DNA from 3 places in the Thalassotalea coralli genome. Region 2 is predicted to be linked to each of the others. Evidence: riboswitches for the same ligand, from Rfam matches in the RefSeq annotation. Region 2 holds a riboswitch; each other region holds the start of a gene.
The links. Region 2 has a riboswitch for cyclic di-GMP ahead of ACOB80_RS04450 (DUF1800 domain-containing protein). Riboswitches for the same ligand answer to the same signal wherever they lie in the genome.
Positions count from the first base shown of each region.

Region 1: linked by a shared signal. The riboswitch ahead of ACOB80_RS10180 (GGDEF domain-containing protein) and the one ahead of ACOB80_RS04450 (DUF1800 domain-containing protein) in region 2 are both predicted to bind cyclic di-GMP.
Region 3: linked by a shared signal. The riboswitch ahead of ACOB80_RS05265 (DUF3718 domain-containing protein) and the one ahead of ACOB80_RS04450 (DUF1800 domain-containing protein) in region 2 are both predicted to bind cyclic di-GMP.

Region 1 covers NZ_JBVVBK010000003.1:440,708-446,821, reverse strand. The annotation lists gene recQ (DNA helicase RecQ) at 1-1,742, shown strand, start outside; gene ACOB80_RS10195 (c-type cytochrome) at 1,795-2,094, opposite strand; gene ACOB80_RS10190 (DUF3630 family protein) at 2,226-2,540, shown strand; gene ACOB80_RS10185 (2-thiouracil desulfurase family protein) at 2,545-3,006, shown strand; gene ACOB80_RS10180 (GGDEF domain-containing protein) at 3,022-4,032, opposite strand; cyclic di-GMP riboswitch class I at 4,317-4,399, opposite strand; gene ACOB80_RS10175 (tetratricopeptide repeat protein) at 4,524-6,114, shown strand, end outside.
Region 2 covers NZ_JBVVBK010000001.1:1,006,110-1,012,223, forward strand. The annotation lists gene cbiB (adenosylcobinamide-phosphate synthase CbiB) at 1-962, opposite strand, end outside; gene ACOB80_RS04445 (histidine phosphatase family protein) at 994-1,602, opposite strand; cyclic di-GMP riboswitch class I at 1,797-1,902, shown strand; gene ACOB80_RS04450 (DUF1800 domain-containing protein) at 1,972-3,864, shown strand; gene ACOB80_RS04455 (DUF1501 domain-containing protein) at 3,896-5,254, shown strand; gene ACOB80_RS04460 (ATP-binding protein) at 5,247-6,114, opposite strand, start outside.
Region 3 covers NZ_JBVVBK010000001.1:1,183,775-1,189,888, reverse strand. The annotation lists gene ACOB80_RS05280 (hydroxymethylglutaryl-CoA lyase) at 1-2, shown strand, start outside; gene ACOB80_RS05275 (CoA transferase subunit A) at 43-744, shown strand; gene ACOB80_RS05270 (3-oxoacid CoA-transferase subunit B) at 756-1,412, shown strand; cyclic di-GMP riboswitch class I at 1,627-1,715, shown strand; gene ACOB80_RS05265 (DUF3718 domain-containing protein) at 1,783-2,142, shown strand; gene ACOB80_RS05260 (patatin-like phospholipase family protein) at 2,336-3,487, shown strand; gene ACOB80_RS05255 (monovalent cation:proton antiporter family protein) at 3,526-5,493, opposite strand; gene ACOB80_RS05250 (GGDEF domain-containing protein) at 5,765-6,114, shown strand, end outside.

The sequences.
Region 1 (6,114 bases), on a different contig from region 2:
ACCAGTCCTTTAGAACTGGCCAAGAGAAGGTTATTGAAAGTGCATTAAATGGAAGAGATAGTTTAGTCTTGATGCCTACGGGTGGCGGTAAGTCTTTGTGTTATCAATTGCCCGCCGCTATTCTTGAAGGTATTACTATTGTTGTTTCACCGCTAATTGCTTTGATGAAAGATCAAGTGGATGGATTAACGCGGCAAGGTATCCCTGCGGCCTTTGTTAACTCGTCACTATCACAGCAGCAAATCCATGAAGTTTTTCAGCGATTAGCGAGTGGTAATATTAAACTTCTTTATGTTGCGCCAGAGCGTTTAACCAATCACTACTTTTTAGAGGGGCTTCGTGGGCTTGATATAAAGTTGTTTGCGATTGACGAAGCTCATTGTATATCTCAATGGGGTCACGATTTTAGACCTGCTTATACTCGACTCAATGTGATTAAACAGTACTTTCCTCATGTACCTGTTATGGCCTTAACCGCAACGGCTGATGTAACTACGCGACAAGATATGTTGCAGCAGCTTGCGCTAAATGACCCTTATATCCATTTAGACAGCTTCGATCGCCCGAATATTCGTTTAACTATGGCTGAAAAGTATCAGGGAACAGCACAGTTAGCGCGATACATTCAAAAACGTGGTACTGACAGTGGAATTGTTTATTGCAGCAGTCGCTGGCAAGTTGAAAAACTGAGTAAGTCGTTAGGTGAAAAAGGCATTAATTGTGCAGCGTATCACGCGGGCCTAGAGTTGGAGATCCGCAATCACGTACAAGAGAATTTTGCCAAAGATAACATTCAAGTTGTTGTTGCAACCGTTGCCTTTGGTCTAGGTATCAATAAGCTTAATGTACGATTTGTGGTGCACTATGAGCCTCCTAGAACGTTAGAATCCTATTATCAGGAAATTGGTCGAGCTGGGCGAGACGGTCTTGAGGCTGAGGCGCTATATCTACATGACGATAAAGACGTACAGCGTATACAAAAGCGAATTGAAGAAAACGAGAATGAACATAAACGAGAAGTTGAAAGTCAGCGTTTTCAATCGGTTGCCGATTTTATTGAAGCACAAACCTGTCGCCGTAAGCTTGTTTTAAATTATTTTGCTGAATTTACCGATAAGACTTGCGGCAACTGTGATATCTGCTTAGATCCTCCCAGTCAATTTGACGGTCTAAAAGTCGCTCAGATGGTGCTATCTTGCGTTTATCGTGTAGAACAAAATGCCCCTGCGCAATATGTTGTCGACGTACTTAGGGGGGTAAGTTCAGATAAAATAAAGCAACAAAAACATGATACGTTATCGACTTTCGCTTTAGGTAAAGATAAAACGCCAGGCTATTGGCACGATATCATTCGCCAGTTGGTGCATTTAGGCTATTTACAGCAAGATATTAGTCAAAAGAGTAATTTAAAGCTCACCCAAGCCGCGCATGCTGTTTTAACGGGTAAAAGCGAATTAATGCTAGCAACACCAAGGTTGCAAAAAGCCAGTTACTGGCGTCGAGACAAGTCAAGTGGTCAATATGATCGCGCATTGTTTAGTAAGCTAAGAGAATTAAGAAAACAAATCGCTGATCAAGAAGATATTCCACCTTATATTGTTTTTAATGATGCGACTTTATCTGAGCTAGCACGCTTTAAACCAACAACGGCTAGGGAAATGTTGAATATTAATGGGATAGGTGCAACCAAATTAGAGCGCTACGGAAAAGCTTTTATCGAGTTAATTGCCGAACAGCAATAGTGATACAAACAAAAAACGCTCCTACAGGAGCGTTTTTTAATAAGAGATGTGCTTATTTTAAGCCTGCATAGAATGCAGATAAATCAGCCATATCTTGCTCAGATAAAGGCATTGCCATACCTGACATTACTGGATCTTTACGAGCGCCAGATTTGAAGTCTTTTAATTGCTTAAGTAAGTAAGCTTCTTTTTGACCTGCAAGGTTTGGATACATTGGAATAGCTGAAACACCATTAGCACCGTGACATGCTGCACATGTCGCTGCTTTTGCTTTGCCCTTTTCTGCATCACCAGCAGCGAACGCTGACGAAGTCATTATCATAGCAGCAATGGCGAATGTAACTTTTTTCATATCGACATCTCTCTTAAAATAAATTGATTAATTAATATAGCCTGTAACGATTATATGCAAAAAGCTATAACCTGTCTGTTTTTTTTGTATTATATGTCTTAGAAATACGGTATTTATTGGGTCTAGATCAATTGAAGGTTAATTTTTCCATCGAAAGTCGTAGCATCGTAGAAGAAAACATTTTACTGATACACTCTAGAGAATGGTTTCAGGAAGATATACAAGCACTTGCTGACTATATTTTTACGACATTTCACGAGATTAACAAAGGTGAACATACCTTAGGCGCTGACCGAGAAAGTTATCAATGCAGTTGGCACAATGCTTATTTTACGTTGTCATTTGAGTATTATAGCCAATCGATATGGTTTAGTAGTACTGATCAACACGCACTCGAACAGTTACCTAAATTGAACCTCTACATTAGTGAAACGTTAGCGAAATAAAGTAATGAAAATCTTAGTTAGTGGCTGTTTACTCGGCGAAAAAGTACGTTACGATGGCGGTCATCAACAAATGATGGATACGACATTTGCGCTCTGGCGAAAACGAGATTGGTTAGTGTCTTTGTGCCCCGAAGTCGCTGGCGGGCTTGGCATTCCTAGACCACCTGCTGAACAACAAGCCGATGGGCGTATTATTACCATTTGTGGCGTTGATGTTACACGAGCATTTAATAAAGGTGCAGAGCAGGCTTTACGTATTTGCCAGAATTTAAATATTGAGTATGCTTTGCTCAAGGAGTCAAGCCCCTCATGTGGCAGTACCACTATTTACAATGGTGACTTTGCTGGCGTGAAAATCGCCGGAATGGGAGTAACAGCGCAATTGCTTAGTGAACACGGCATAAAGGTTTTTTCAGAAAAGACATTTGCTGAGTTGGTAAAAGCAGTAGAACAAAAAGGCCATTAAGCCGTTGTGGGTTGTTTAGTTGGCGACAGCCACTTGGTTCTGACTATCACGCTGTAAATCAGTAACCATGGTGCGCGTATAGTTAATTACTGCATCCACATTTTGTGCAAGCGTAAAGTCGTTTACACCTAATGAAATGGTCATTTTGGGTAAGCGAACGCCTGATTTACTTGAAACAAAACGAAGCTTCTCAACACCTTGTCGAATTTTTTCTGCGATTTCAACAGCAACGCCGCGTTCTACTTCAGGTAGCAATATCAAAAATTCGTCATGACTTGATCTAACAGGTAAGCCACTGCCATCAACATAGCTACCCACTTTATTGGCGATTTTGCTCAATAATACGTCACCAAGAAGCTGACCGAATTTTTCCGTAACTATTGGCATTTGGTCAACGGTCGCGACAATCGCCGAGATTTGTTTGTTTGGATCGTCTTTTGTCCACGCATCTAAATGTTTGTTGAGTGCCTTGCGATTATAAAGACCTGTTAGTGGATCTAGGTAAATCTCATTTTGAACTTTAGTCAGCTCTTCTTGTAGCGCCTTTGATTGCTTTTGCGTCACTGCAAGTTGCTTTGCAAGCTGTTTTTGTTTTTGCTTAAAAGAACGAGAAGCTTTTTCTATCTGATCTACGGCATTACTGACACGAGCTTTATCTTCAGATCTAAGAGCACTTAAATTCGAGTCTATCTTATTGACTAAGCCGTCCGCATAATTCGCTGATTGCTTACCATGATGTTGAGAGTGCTCTAGGACTTTATCAAGGTCCGACACCAGCTCGTCACGAAAACTACTCTGATTTAATACATAAAGTTGGTATAGCTCGGTAAAAAAGAAGCTATCAAGTTTTCTGCCGAGAGAGAGTTGTTGTTTTATTTGAGCGATAAGCTGGATGTTTTTACCGACAGCATATTCATAGCTTACGGCGAAGTTTATTGGAGAAGCAGGGAGGTGCCAAACTTGCAATTGCTGTAATGCAATTGCCGATAGTTTTTCGGCTTTGTCGATGGAATCATGATACTTCACAATGTCCAATTCCCCTTAATACAGAACGACTTCATTATTTTTATTTTCAATCTATTCTCTAGCAAAATTAAGTAAAGCGCTAGAAAAATTACAGATTAATTGTAACTAATTAGTATTCCTCGATCTTTTTTTTGATATGAATAGAAAATGTGCCATAACGGCGGGTTTCTATGGGATATTTATTTATAAGATTAACGAGGACAAGGGAAGCACGCAAAGTTACTGCTAAAAACCATACTACAACAGCGGAGCGCCTCAGAAGACAAGCCCCCACTATGTCTAAATTCGGTAGTCCCGCTGCCATAGGTCGCCCCTTAGACCGGAAACTTTGCGTCCCTGATTTTCATCAGGTTTGCCCTTATCGAGCTTTAGAAGCTCAAATTCATTATAAGCAGATAAAGTAACTTGTAAACCATAAAATTTCTTTATATGGTAAGTTTTCGTGAATATGTTATGCCTTTTTCAGTTCTTACCAAGGAAGTAAAACCTCAATGATGCGCCATATACTATTGATATTTCTATTTTTATTTCTTGTGTCTTACAAGAGTGTGGCGGAAATTCCTGATGTACAAAAAATTAAACAATTAATTGGTCAAATTGAAGCTTTGTACACGATGGACCCTGAAACCTTAGAAAATATTGAGGTAGTAGATACTGCACAGCAGGTTGTTGCCCATCGAGAATTTTTTAGCGCGGATGTTTTAGCGAAGATGTTCACATTGTTATCTGATGCTGCCGCTAACAAAGGCGAGCTTACTCAAGCGATGCAGTTTTCCCAGGATGGACTTGCCCTTATCAATATAGAAAGCGACATTAAATTGCGCTTAATGTTGCAGGCAGCCGCTGGTTTTTATTATCAGGGAAAATTCCAACTAGCTCTAGAAACTGCACAACAAGCAGTGGAGATCGCCGGAAAAAGTGAATCGGCAGTGTTGCTAATAAAGTCGTTAGGTTATCGCGCCATGGCGAGCAGCTTAACTGGTCAACACCAAGAAGCGATGGCTGATATTGATAAAGTTGAAGCGTTATTAAGGGAAACGCGAGAGTTTTCAGATCATATCCAACTGATAAATGTACTTGCCAGTGCTCGATATTATATCGGCGACAATGCTACTGCCGTCGATTTATACACGAAAGTACTTAAACTTAGGTTTGAACTTGCTAGGTTAAGCAATCTAGACCAAACCTACTATCATTTAGCCCGTTCGTATTTGGAGCTTGAACAGCTCGATGATGCCTATAGCGCCTTTTTAGAAGCGTTAAACTACGCGGAACAAAAGCATGCGAGTATTCCTATCGCTTATGCTCAGTCTGGCTTAGGAAAAGTTCTGTTTAAAAAAGGCAAATATCAACAAGCAAAGTCCTTTTTTCAGCAAGCAGAAAGAACACTAAGCCAGCACAATTTAGCGCAGCCCTATTTGATGAGTATTGTAGATCTCGCCAAAGTTCACCATGAACTAGGAGATAAAGATGGAGCTTACAATTATTTAGCGCAAGCGGAAGAACAATTGGAAATGACAGAGCTAAGTAAACAACACCTAGATTTGCTGTTTTTGTTAGCTCAAAAGTATCAAGAGCAAAACAAACTTGAGCTTGCGTTACATTATTATCTTAATTTTATACAGTTAAATCAGAAGTATGATTTTCAGCCAGCAAAGTCAGAATCATTGTCATTTGTCGAAGGCTCTAGAAAAAAGGGACGAGATTTTTCTCTGCAGTTAGCGAGCCAGTCAACACTTGATCATCAATATCAATTGAAATTTGTTCAGCAAAGTAAAATCATAACGGTTCTTGTTACTCTGCTGCTATTGACCGTGGCTTTATGTGGTTGGTTAGGGTTTCGACTTCGAGCTCAGAGATTGAATGGGGTTTATGATGAAATTGAACCTCCAGCAAACATATTGGCAAGCGCTACACAGACAAAACGTATTTATCAAAGACAATTCAAAATGGCTCGCCACTATGAATACCCATTGGCGGTTGGATATTTTGCCATAGAAAATTGGCATGAACTTTCTTTTCAATTTAGTAAGAAAGTAGTGAATGAAGTGCAGTCAGTAATCGCGACATTAATCAACAGCC
Region 2 (6,114 bases):
AACAGCAAGCAGGCGTGATTGACTAAATTAACACTTCTAGGAATGTCGTTTAAGTTTGCATGGCTTCCTTGACCTAGTGTGACAGACTTTACTTGCTTACCATGATAAGTTGCATTGCCACCCAATTGGATATTTAACACTGTTGCTCCTGCTGCCATTACCCAGCCGCCATTATGGCTTTTATAGTGATTACCCTGAAGGTATGCGTTTCTTAAAGCGGAAAGCAATCTTCCAGCTAAAAGCCCTTGCAATGCGTAAAGCAATACAGTGATTTTACCCGAAACAAAACCTAGCACATCATCTAATCTTGCACTCGCATAACCAAAGTGTTGAAAACGCACGTTTTTATAGCCCCACATCGCGTCTAGAGTATTAGCTAAGCGGTGAACAATCACTAAAGGCGCACCGCCAATAATATAATAAAAAAGCGATGCAATTGCCGCGTCATGACCGTTTTCTAACATAGATTCAACAGTGGCACGTGACATTTGTTGTTCATCTAAATTCGACGTATCTCTGCTGACTATGTAGCCCGTGAATTTACGTGCTTCATTGAGCTTATCGCTTTTAAGTGGGCGGTAAATTTGCATTGCATGCTCTTTTAAACTGGTAACGCCAATCGCCAAATACACGATGAATGCATCAATAAAGACCCAGGCTATCCAAGGCAGTTGGTTAGCAAATTGCTGATTTAGCAAGATATAAATAATAGGGAAGGGTAAAACAAGTAGGCACCAGGCAATAAGCCCCGAAATTTTAACGCCGGTTAAGTTCTGTTGTTTTGGTTTTGTATTGGCTTGGAAGGTCTCGGATGAGAGGTTTTTGTGTGGATTTAATAGTGACTCCAGCTTGCGAGCTATTTTGCCAAAGCCTACTAAATAATGAAATCGACTAGCTTCGCCAAAGACAAGATCTAGTATGTAGGCAATGATCAGAGTTAAAGATAAAGCGTAAAAGTCCAATATATTTAAATCCATAGAGTTGATGTATTATCTAAGCCACTGTTGGCAAGTCTATATACTTTAAATCTTGCTCTTGATGACAATATGTCACTTCAAATAGTTGGCCATTAGTCACGGCCTGATAAGCATTGTTTTGATGAACGAGCCCTAGCTTCGCGAGTAAACAACGCATTGCTTCTCCATGCGTTATCACTAAAATGTTTTTGCCGACATAGTCTTTAGCAAGCTCAGTTAACGATTGATACATTCTGGTTGCGCACTCGATGGCACTTTCGCCGCCTTCAGGTTTAGCTTGGCTATAGCCGTGAAAGAATTCTTGGTATAGAGGTAAAGTTTCTAGGGTCGATATTTGTTCACCTTGCCAAGTTCCCAAGTGTCGCTCTGCAAGCCGGTCAATAAATACTGTGTTCATTGCCCCAGCGTTTGATATTGTTTGAGCACAAATTTGCGCGGTTTGTTGTGCCCGGCCCAAAGGTGAGCTAGCAATAAGGTCAATCGACTTATTTTTTAGCGCAAGGGCTGCATTTTGCGATTCCATTTTACCTTGTTCGGTTAATTGACTGTCTAATTGTCCTTGGAATCTAAACTCTTGATTCCAAATCGTTTGACCGTGTCGCATAAGGTAAAAAGTCGTTTTCATAGCGCGTATTTTTTTAATCCCATTAGATTATATTAAAAGCATCAAAAAGCTTTGAAGTGCAGCAGGATAGCGGATTGTAGGAAAGCCATCAATCTTAATTTATGTGTTGTCGCACTTGTTGTGAGCATGAAAAATGAAAAATTGTAACTAAATTGACACAAGCGGTATTGGTGTGCCAGACTGAGTTTACGATCAGCTGACAATAGCACACCAATCGTGAGGTTGGGTCGCAAAGCTTCCGGTCTTTGAGATAGTTGGTTTCACACCAATTAATCTTTTAAAGAAAGCGGGGTTACCGTAATTGATCTCATCGTATTTCGTGCATCAATGTCAGCGCTTTTATAAACCTAGTTGTGTAGGCGAGGGGTTATGCATTTTCTATCTAATTATCAAATTTCTGAATACTCACCTACAAGAAATCGAAAACTATCGATTTTAATTTTCTTGCTGTTAACTATCTCATTAAGCGCATGCGGTGGTGGCGGTGATTCATCTGCACCAGCTTCGTCGGTGTCCCAAGATAGCAATCAAAATGACGGAAACGGTAACAGTAACAGCGGCAACGATAGTAGTGGCAATGACGATTCGTCAGATCCAGTCAATACACCCGAAGATATTGTTTATGAAGAACCTGAGCAAGTCGCAAGATTCCTAAATCAAGCTACTTTTGGTGCATCATTAAACGATATTAATGAGTTAACTGGCGAAAGCCTTTCCCAGTGGTTTTTAGTTCAACAACAACACTCTGCTAGTTACCTTTTACCTGTACTTGAGGAAATGAATGGCTATTCAATTCGCCCCGATGAAATAAGTATCTTTCAACTGGAAGCAACAACTATAGGATTTTGGCGTAATAGCATTAAAGGCCAAGATCAATTGAGACAACGAATTGCTTTTGCGCTTTCCGAGTTACTTGTCGTCTCTAACGGTGGCGGGGAAGTGTTAACGGATAATCCTAGTGCTGTCGCTTATTATCAAGATTTACTAATAGAGCATGCCTTTGGCAATTATCGCGATTTGCTTGAGGCTGTAACCTACTCTCCTGCAATGGGGTACTACCTGACGTATTTAGGTAGTGAAAAAGGTGATCCAGAAACAGGGCGTATGCCCGATGAAAACTATGCTAGAGAGTTATTACAACTTTTTACTATTGGTGTTGTTGCTCTTAATCAAGATGGTAGCCATAAATTAGACGAGCAAGGAAACTCTATAGAGACATACTCTAATCAAGATATTACTGGCTTAGCCCGTGTTTTTACAGGCTTAAACCTAAATGAAGAAATATTAGAAGAGTCGGATGACTTAGCCTTTGCTTCGCCGATGCAGACATTTGAAGAGTCTCATTCAATGTTGGAAAAACAGTTCTTAGGAATGACTATTCCCGAGGATACTGATGCCAAAACAAGTATAGATATGGCACTAGACCATATATTTGCTCATCCTAATGTTGCTCCTTTTATCGCAGAGCAGTTTATTCAGCGCTTCGTCAGTAGTAACCCTTCCCCTGAATATATTGAACGTGTAGCAGATGCATTCGATGCTGGCATATTTCAATTACCCAATGGTGAAGACGTCGGCGATGGCAGAAGAGGGGATCTTGCAGCCACAATTGCAGCGGTGTTATTTGATCAGCAGGCTCGTGAGATTCAAGGTGAAACCAGTGGCAAAATTCGCGAGCCAATTATCCGCTTTACTCATTGGGCGCGCGCTTTTAATGTTGAGCATGTGACTCCCGAGTATCAGCAGAAATTATGGGACACCACGAGTGGCAGAACCCTTGGGCAACACCCTTATCGTTCTCCTTCCGTTTTCAATTTCTTTAGACCAGGATATGTTGCACCAGGCACTCTGAGTGGCAATCAAGGTTTAAAAGCGCCAGAGATGCAACTCATGAATGCCAGTTCAATTGTCGGCTACAGCAACTTCATGACCTTTTATATTTTTGGTTATAGTGAGTTTATCGATGTTGAACTTGTCGAAGGCTTTTTCGAAGATGAAGGATTAAATTTTGATGCTGATGGTGCTCCAGACAGCTTTATTGCTAACTATGAAAATGAACTCGATATTGTTGAAAACACACAAGCGTTAATTGATCACATCAATTTATTGCTTACCCATGGCAGCCTTAGTGAGCAAACGCTAAATCACTTGTTTACAGCCTTAGATGTGCTGCCCGCTCAAACTGAGCAGGAACGCGAAAACAAGGTCAAACTAGCCATTCTTTTGGTGATGACCTCACCTGATTATTTAGTGCAAATGTAGCGGCAAGAGTAAGTGGAGAAATACTATGGTGATGAATAGACGTAAATTTTTAAAAGCTAGCTCTTTATCTCTTGCGACGGCATCTTTAGGTGGCTTGTCTGCCACATTGACGAGCATGCAAAGCTTTGCACAAGGGAATAACCAAGCTGACGATTATAAAGCCTTGGTATGCGTATTTTTTTATGGTGGTTTAGATAATTGGGATACAGTCATACCCTATGACCAATCAAGCTATCAACGATGGGCGCAAATTCGTGCGGATATTTTAAACAAACAGCAGGCGCCACGAACGCTAGATACGTTGTTACCCCTGTCGCCAATAAATCAGGGAGATTTTGGTCAACGCCAATTTAGTTTACCGGCAGAGATGCCTGAGTTGCAGCGTTTGTTTCAGCAAGGTAAAGCATCTATTGTTGGAAATGTTGGGCCACTTATTGAACCCGTGGATAAAAGTGCATTAGAACAAGTTCAATTGCCACCAAGGTTGTTTTCTCACAACGATCAGCAAGCGACTTGGATGTCAGGCGCGACAGAAGGTGCTCAGTATGGCTGGGCGGGCTTGTTTTCAGATTCGATTAATCCTGCTAACTCAACCTTTGCTAACGTGACAACAGGTGGTGGAGATTTATTATTAACAGGACAACATACGACACCTTATCAAGTATCTGGAGGCAGCGCTTTAACCATAGATGTGCTAGACAATGAAGCGTTGAATGAACATTTAACTCCGCATTTTCGCGCTGCGTACTTTCAAGAAGGCGGTTTGTTACAACAAGACGTAGCCAGTAAAATTCAAAGCTCTTTTGATGCTAATCAGCATTACAATGAAGCCACGAGTGCTAGCAGTGGGCTTAACCAAGCGTTTCCTGCATCTCGATTAGGCATGCAATTGCAATCTGTCGCCAATGCTATATCAGCAAGGGAGCAACTTGGCAGTAATCGTCAGGTATTTATGGTGTCGATGGGGGGCTTTGATACACATGCCGAACAAGCTAATTCTTTACCTGAATTACAACAGCAAATCGACCAAGGGATAGCTGCGTTTTATTTAGCAATGGAAGAATTAGGCATCAGTGAACAAGTGACTTTATTTACAGCATCTGATTTTGGCAGAACCCTCTCTGCTAATGGAGATGGTACCGATCACGGCTGGGGAGGTCACCATTTCGTTGTTGGCGGCGGAATTAACGGGCAGCGTATTTTTGGTGACATTCCAGAAGCAGAGTTTGGTCATCAGCACGATGCGGGCAATGGCCGGCTTATTCCAACAATGGCCGTTGACCAATATGCAGCAGCTATGGGCCAATGGCTTGGTGTTGGAGAGCAGGATATAGCGAGTATATTTCCAAACTTATCTCAGCTAGGAAATATCCCCGATATTTTTAGTTAGTTTTGTTATCACACATATTGTCTAGAGGGAGTTTCAAGCGCACTTGAAACTCTTTTTTATCTGGGGAAGCGTCAATAGCAAGCTCAGCATTGTGCTGTTTGACAATTTGCTGAGCGATAGATAAGCCTAACCCTGATCCTAATTCACTAACACCAGGCCCTCTAACGAAACGTTTAAACAAACGAGAAGATAATAGCTTGGAAATTATTTCGGCACTGTTGGTAACCTCAAGCATTATTTCATGGCTAAAACGAGAGATAGTAATATTGATATAGCCAGCTTCTGGTGTATACCTTACGGCATTATCGAATAAGTTACGGCATAAGATTTGTAGTGCAACTTTATTTCCATTGAATACAAAATCTGTGTTGTTGTTCTCTTGTGTCAAAGGATGCTCAATAAAGGAAAAGGAAATAGCTTTTTCTTCAATTTTCCCCCCTAGTGCTGAAATTTCTTCCTGAACTAAGTCACGAATATTGGTGGACTGACTGGGGATATCGTTATTTTGGTTTTCATTATCGTATCGAGACAGTAGCACTAGTTGCTCTACGGTATGCGTTGCTCTATCTAAACGACTGTTTATTGCTTGTAATGACGCTGAATAGTCGACAAAATAGTTATCTTTAGTTACTTGATCCTGACGGAGCAAGAGTTGAACTTCAGTTTTAATTGCGGCAAGTGGCGTTAGTAACTCATGAGCTGCATTTGCCGTAAAGTTACGTTCACTTTCAAGCGAATTATCGATTTGTTTTAGTAGTAAGTTCAAGGAGTTTACTATTGGCCAAACTTCTTTTGGGGTATTGCTAACGGGTATCGCTTCTAAATTATTGGCAGATTTTTCTTCGATCGCCTGTGAAAGT
Region 3 (6,114 bases), 180 kb from region 2:
AATACGACTATATTTTTTAGAATAACGAAGAAGGATTAGATCATGGCCGGATTTGACAAAGTTGTGTCAAGTTATGAAGAAGCGCTTGCCGGGCTTGAAGATAATATGACTTTAATATCGGGCGGCTTCGGCTTGTGCGGTATCCCTGAAAATTTAATCGCTGAAATAAAGCGTAAAGGCACAACCGGGTTAACGGTTGTTTCAAACAATTGTGGCGTCGACGACTTTGGTTTAGGTATTTTGTTACCTAATAAACAAATCAAAAAAATTATCGCCTCTTACGTTGGCGAAAATGCCGAGTTCGAACGTCAAATGATGAACAATGAGCTTGAAGTAGAGTTAACACCACAAGGTACGCTAGCTGAAAAAATGCGTGCTGGCGGTGCTGGCATCCCCGCATTTTTCACGGCTACAGGTTATGGAACATTGGTTGCCGAAGGTAAAGAAGAACGCGAATTTGATGGTCGAAAATACATCCTTGAGGAATCTATCAAAGGTGATTTTGCCATTGTAAAGGCGTGGAAAGCCGATAGATTTGGTAACCTAGTGTTTAGAAAAACTGCGCGTAACTTCAACCCAATGGCCGCTACAGCAGGAAAAATTACGGTTGTTGAAGTCGAAGAAATAGTTGAACCGGGTGAGTTAGATCCTGATCAAATTCACACACCAGGTATTTATGTTGATCGCCTTATTCAAGGCACTTTCGAAAAACGTATTGAACAACGCACCTTGCGTAGCGAATAGGAGAAAAAATAATGGCGCTATCAAGAGAACAAATCGCTCAACGCGTTGCCCAAGAGCTTCAAGACGGCTATTACGTCAATTTAGGTATTGGTATTCCAACCTTAGTGGCAAACTATGTACCTGAAGGCATGGAAGTTATGCTGCAATCAGAAAACGGTTTATTAGGTATGGGTCAATTCCCTACTGAAGAAGAACTCGATGCAGATCTCATTAATGCTGGCAAGCAAACAGTGACTATGGCAACTGGTGCATCAGTGTTTGATTCTGCAGAATCTTTCGCGATGATTCGTGGTGGTCATGTCGACTTAACAGTGCTTGGTGCATTTGAAGTTGATGTTAACGGAAATATTGCTTCTTACATGATACCAGGCAAGCTCATCAAGGGTATGGGTGGTGCAATGGATTTAGTCGCTGGTGCAGATAACATCATAGTTACCATGACTCATGCTTCAAAGCACGGCGAATCCAAATTACTCGACAATTGCACATTGCCTTTAACGGGTAAAGGGTGCATCAAGAAAGTATTAACTGACTTAGCCTTTATTGAAATTAAAGAAGGCAAATTCCATTTACTTGAAAGAGCACCTGGAGTTTCTGTTGAAGAAATAGCTAAATTAACCGCTGGAGAGCTCGTAATCCCAGATAATGTCCCTGAAATGAAGGTTTAAATTTAGTTAACAAAAAGTAAAAGGCAGGTTAACCCCTGCCTTTTTTGAAAACTTTCAGACAAACTTTCTTTTCTATAACAAAATATACAATTTCATCATAACAGCTATAACCTACTGATTTAAAAATCAATTCAACAAACAACCTCATAACACTTCACATACCTTTGTTACAAACAGATTGAGTTTTTGTGTTTTTTTAGCGATACTAAAGGGGACAAAGAAAAGGCAAGACATACGAAAGTATGTTACGCAAAACCACCGGTCTACGGATGAATAGTCATCTACGACAGCGGAGTTACCGAGTTCAATTGGGAACGTCCTGTGGTTTTTTCTTTTAATAAACTCATTAATGCATTACAAGGTTATTAAAATGAAAAAATTATTACTAGTTGCTACTGTTACTACTTTAGCTGTAACGTCTATGATTTCTGCACCGAAAGCAGAAGCTTCAAATATCGCACAAACTTTGTGTGAGTATGTTGCTGCCGACGATAAGAAACGTATGCGTTCATTCTTAAAGACGAATAAACTTAAAATACGTTCAGTATTCAAAGAAATTCAATGTAATGGTAAAAACTTGTTAGTTTTTGCTGCTGATAGAGGTTCGGTTAACACTGGTTCTCTAATGATTCGCAAGTTACCTAAAAAGGTAGTTTCTGCAAACTTAGCGCAAATTCAAAATGGAGCGCAACCGTTGATAGACGCTGCTAACGAACGCGTTAGTAGCTAAAGATTTTTATTTGGTAGGCGTTATTGATTTTCAGTAATTTGTTTTACTAAGTAATATTTCTTCTGTCATCGCAAAAGCCAGCTTTCGAGCTGGCTTTTTTTTGTTCGGACAAACCCAATATATTAAATTCTGGTTGCAAAAAACAACAAAGATTACCCATACTTTTATTAACAACAATAAAAAAGAACTGTAAATGGTTAAACAAGACAGCACGAAGTGGCAAAAAAATGCATTAATTTTAACTGGAGGTGGCGCTCGAGCAGCTTACCAAGTTGGCGTGCTGTCAGCAGTATCAAAGTTCTACCCAAGACACTACCCTATCCCATTCCCAATTATATGTGGTACTTCAGCAGGAGCTATCAACTCTACTGCTCTAGCTTGCTGGTCGTCTTGCTTTCAGCTTGGGGTAAAGAAGCTGGAGTGGGTATGGAAGAACTTATCGACAAACCGCGTTTATCATAGCGACGCCTCGCGAGTCTTCGGCCATATAGCATCAGGTGCGATGGCGAGTTTTCAAGCAGATTACGCCAATAAAAGGTCACGAAGTTTATTAAACAACAACCCGTTAAGAAATATGCTAAGTGATGTCTTAGATTTTCAACGAATTGATTCCAATATATTAAAGGGTAAACTCAAAGCTTTATCTATCACTGCTTCTAGCTACACTTCAGGAGATTCAATAAGCTTTTTTCAAGCAGATAATAGCGTCATGCCTTGGCAACGTGCCAAACGACGAGGGCAGGCTTGCCAAATCACTATAGATCATTTGCTTGCGTCAGCTGCGATTCCATTGGTTTTTCCATCACAAAAAATTGGCAAAGAGCACTTTGGTGATGGCTCAATTCACCAATTATCGCCTTTAAGCCCTGCCATTCATCTAGGTGGAGAGAAATTGTTTATCATTGGTGTTGAGCAACCAAAAGAGCCATTGCATGCAGATGAAAACAACCCACATCCGCCAACCACAGCAACAATAGCAGGTCATCTTCTTGATGGGATATTTTCTGACACGTTACAAAGTGATTTAGAGCGTTTGAATCGAGTAAACAACACCTTATCTATGATTTCACCTGAAAATCGTGAGTCACATGAAGGATTAAAGCCAATTGAAACTTTAGTGTTAAACCCCAGCCACGACTTTAACGCAATGGCGGTTGAATACTACCCTCGCTTACCTTATGCCATAAAACTGTTATTAAGGAGCTTTGGCATCACCAATGATGCTGAATCTAGTATTATTAGCTACTTGTTATTCGATACAGCTTTCTGTCGAGAGCTGATGAAGCTAGGCTTTCAAGACGCATTAGAAAATGAAACAAAAATAAGGGCCTTTTTAGAAATATAGCCCCTATTTTCAAAATTTTTCAGATGAAAAGGTAACTTCTAATCACCCTCGTGAATATAGCGGTCTACACGCTCAACTCGTCTTGGCTTACCTCGAATAACAAGAGTGTCCTGAGCCTTAAGTACGATATTTTCGTCTGGCTCTTCCGTTTCTACTCCGTCCCTTCTCAGTGCGATAACCGCGACACGTCTTGCAGCTAAATTAAGAGAACGAATAGAGCGGCCTACAGCGAAAGAATCATCTGTTAGATTAACACCATTCGCAAATTCTATGCGATCTATGGCTTCGGGGCTCATGTCAGTATCTTCACCTTGGAAAAACCCGTGAAGGTGGCTGTAGTGGCTCTTACGCTCTTTTTGGACCCGTCTAACGATACGAGAAAATGGTACCCCTGTTAATGACAGTACTTGCGATACTAGCATCAAGCTTCCTTCAAGACTTTCTGGTACCACCTGATCAGCACCTGCTTCTTGCAATGAATCTAACTGGTCATCGTTTCGCGTTCTTACAAGAACCGGTACTTTAGGAGATAAGCTTCTCACTTTTTGAATAACTTCAATAGACTGCTTGTCTTCGCCGAAAGCCACTACCACTAGCCGTGCCTTTGATATTTTTGCCGCCTCGAGTAATTCCGCTTGTCGCGAGGAACCAAATAATACTCGCTCACCAGCTTCTCTTGCTTTCATCGTTCGAAGCGGATCGATATCAATAGCAACAAAATCAATATTTTCTTGTTTTAAGAATCGGCTAACTGTTTGTCCAACACGGCCAAAGCCACAAATAATGACATGATCTTCAAGACTTTCTTTATCTTTGAGTTCTCGTAGTTCTTCAGTATCAACTTGTTTTTCGCTCGACAAAAACTTCGACCATTTTTTAGCATGATCAATTAAATACGGTGTTAACGCCATACTCAACACACCGGTTCCTAATAAAATAGAAGCTATGTCATTTTCAAGAACGTTCACTTGAGTCGCTAAGGCAATAAGTACAAAACCAAACTCTCCCATTTGGCTAAGCATGATACCGGATGCCCAACTATCACTGGCTTTTTCTCCTGCTTTTACTGCCAATATTTTCACAATAATAACTTTTGCCACCATAAAGCTGACTAAAAGCAGAGCTATGGTCATTGGCGAAGAAATGAGTACCGATACATCAAGCTTCATACCCACTGTAACAAAGAATAAGCCTAATAATATGTCGCGATATGGGCGAATATCAGCCTCTAGCTGATGCTTATATTGGCTTTCTCCTAACATCATTCCAGCTAAAAAAGCCCCTAAAGCCATAGACAAACCAAACCACTGAGTTAATGCTGAAGCGACTAAGGTGACCAATAATGTCGTTAAAACAAAAAGCTCATCAGTTCTTACTTGAGCGACTAGGTTAAAGAGTCGAGGCAAAATCCACTTGCCTACAGAGAGTAAGATACCGACAACAAAGACACCTTTAACCAAAGCAACAATCAACGCCCACAGCATCGAGCTGTCACTAGATTGCGCTAGCATAGGAATAATAATTAACAGTGGAACAACGGCTACATCTTGAAAAAGCAGTACCGCGACAGAAATTTGACCTGATTTTCGTTTAATTGCGCCGGTTTCACTTAATTGTCTAATCACGATCGCTGTAGAAGAAAGTGCTAAAACACCGGCGATAACAAAAGAGCTCGCAAATGACTGACCGAGCAAGACACCAATAATGGTAAAGAGAACAAGCGAAATACCAACCTGCAAACTACCAACAGATACCACCAAGTGGCGCATTGCCATCAGTTTAGGAAGTGAGAACTCTAAACCTAATGTAAAGAGCAGAAAAACAATACCTAACTCAGCAAAATGCTCGTAATCTACATGTTCATTAGCAAATGCTAATCCATGTTCGCCTACGAGGACGCCTGCAATCAAATAAGCGAGAATCGCAGGTAAATTTAATTTCCGGAATAACCAAACAACAAAAACGGCACTGGTTAAAATTGCCAAGATTTCTAAGTGGCCAGTCACAAACTCTCTCTATAGGGGTCGCATAAGGATTATACTTATAGTATATGCCAACATCTTGAAGCTCAAAGTAATTTTTATAATTCACATGACGATTTTTAATTAGCGTATAGCCGCTTTCTATCGTTGACAAATTTTTGTCGAAATCACCTAAATGCAATGCAAGTTGCGACGAGAATTTACACCCAAAAACATAACACCTTGTTAAACAAAGATATTTTAACTTAGGAATAATTATTGCATTAAATTCACTGGGTTTAGAAGAGGTCTCAATATGCACACACTAAATATTGTTGAAGCAAAGCAAGTAGAATTTAACGCATTCAAATTATTTGATTCAGAATCTCAATACGACAATAAGAAGAAATTGGCGCTAGCAGAGCAACTGCAAACTAGTTTAGATATTAATGAACTTTTAGATATCTTTGCACGTGAAGCATCTAAACTTGTTGACTTTTCAGGCCTGTATTTTAAAAACACACAAGTGTCAGGGAAAGCGAGTAACAGTCGCTCAGGCAAACAAGAGCGTAGTTATCAATTTAAATTAAAAGGCCAATTTATTGGCAAACTAACCTATGCCCTAAACTCTCCCATTAGCTTAGCTGTCCATAAGAAGCTAACTGA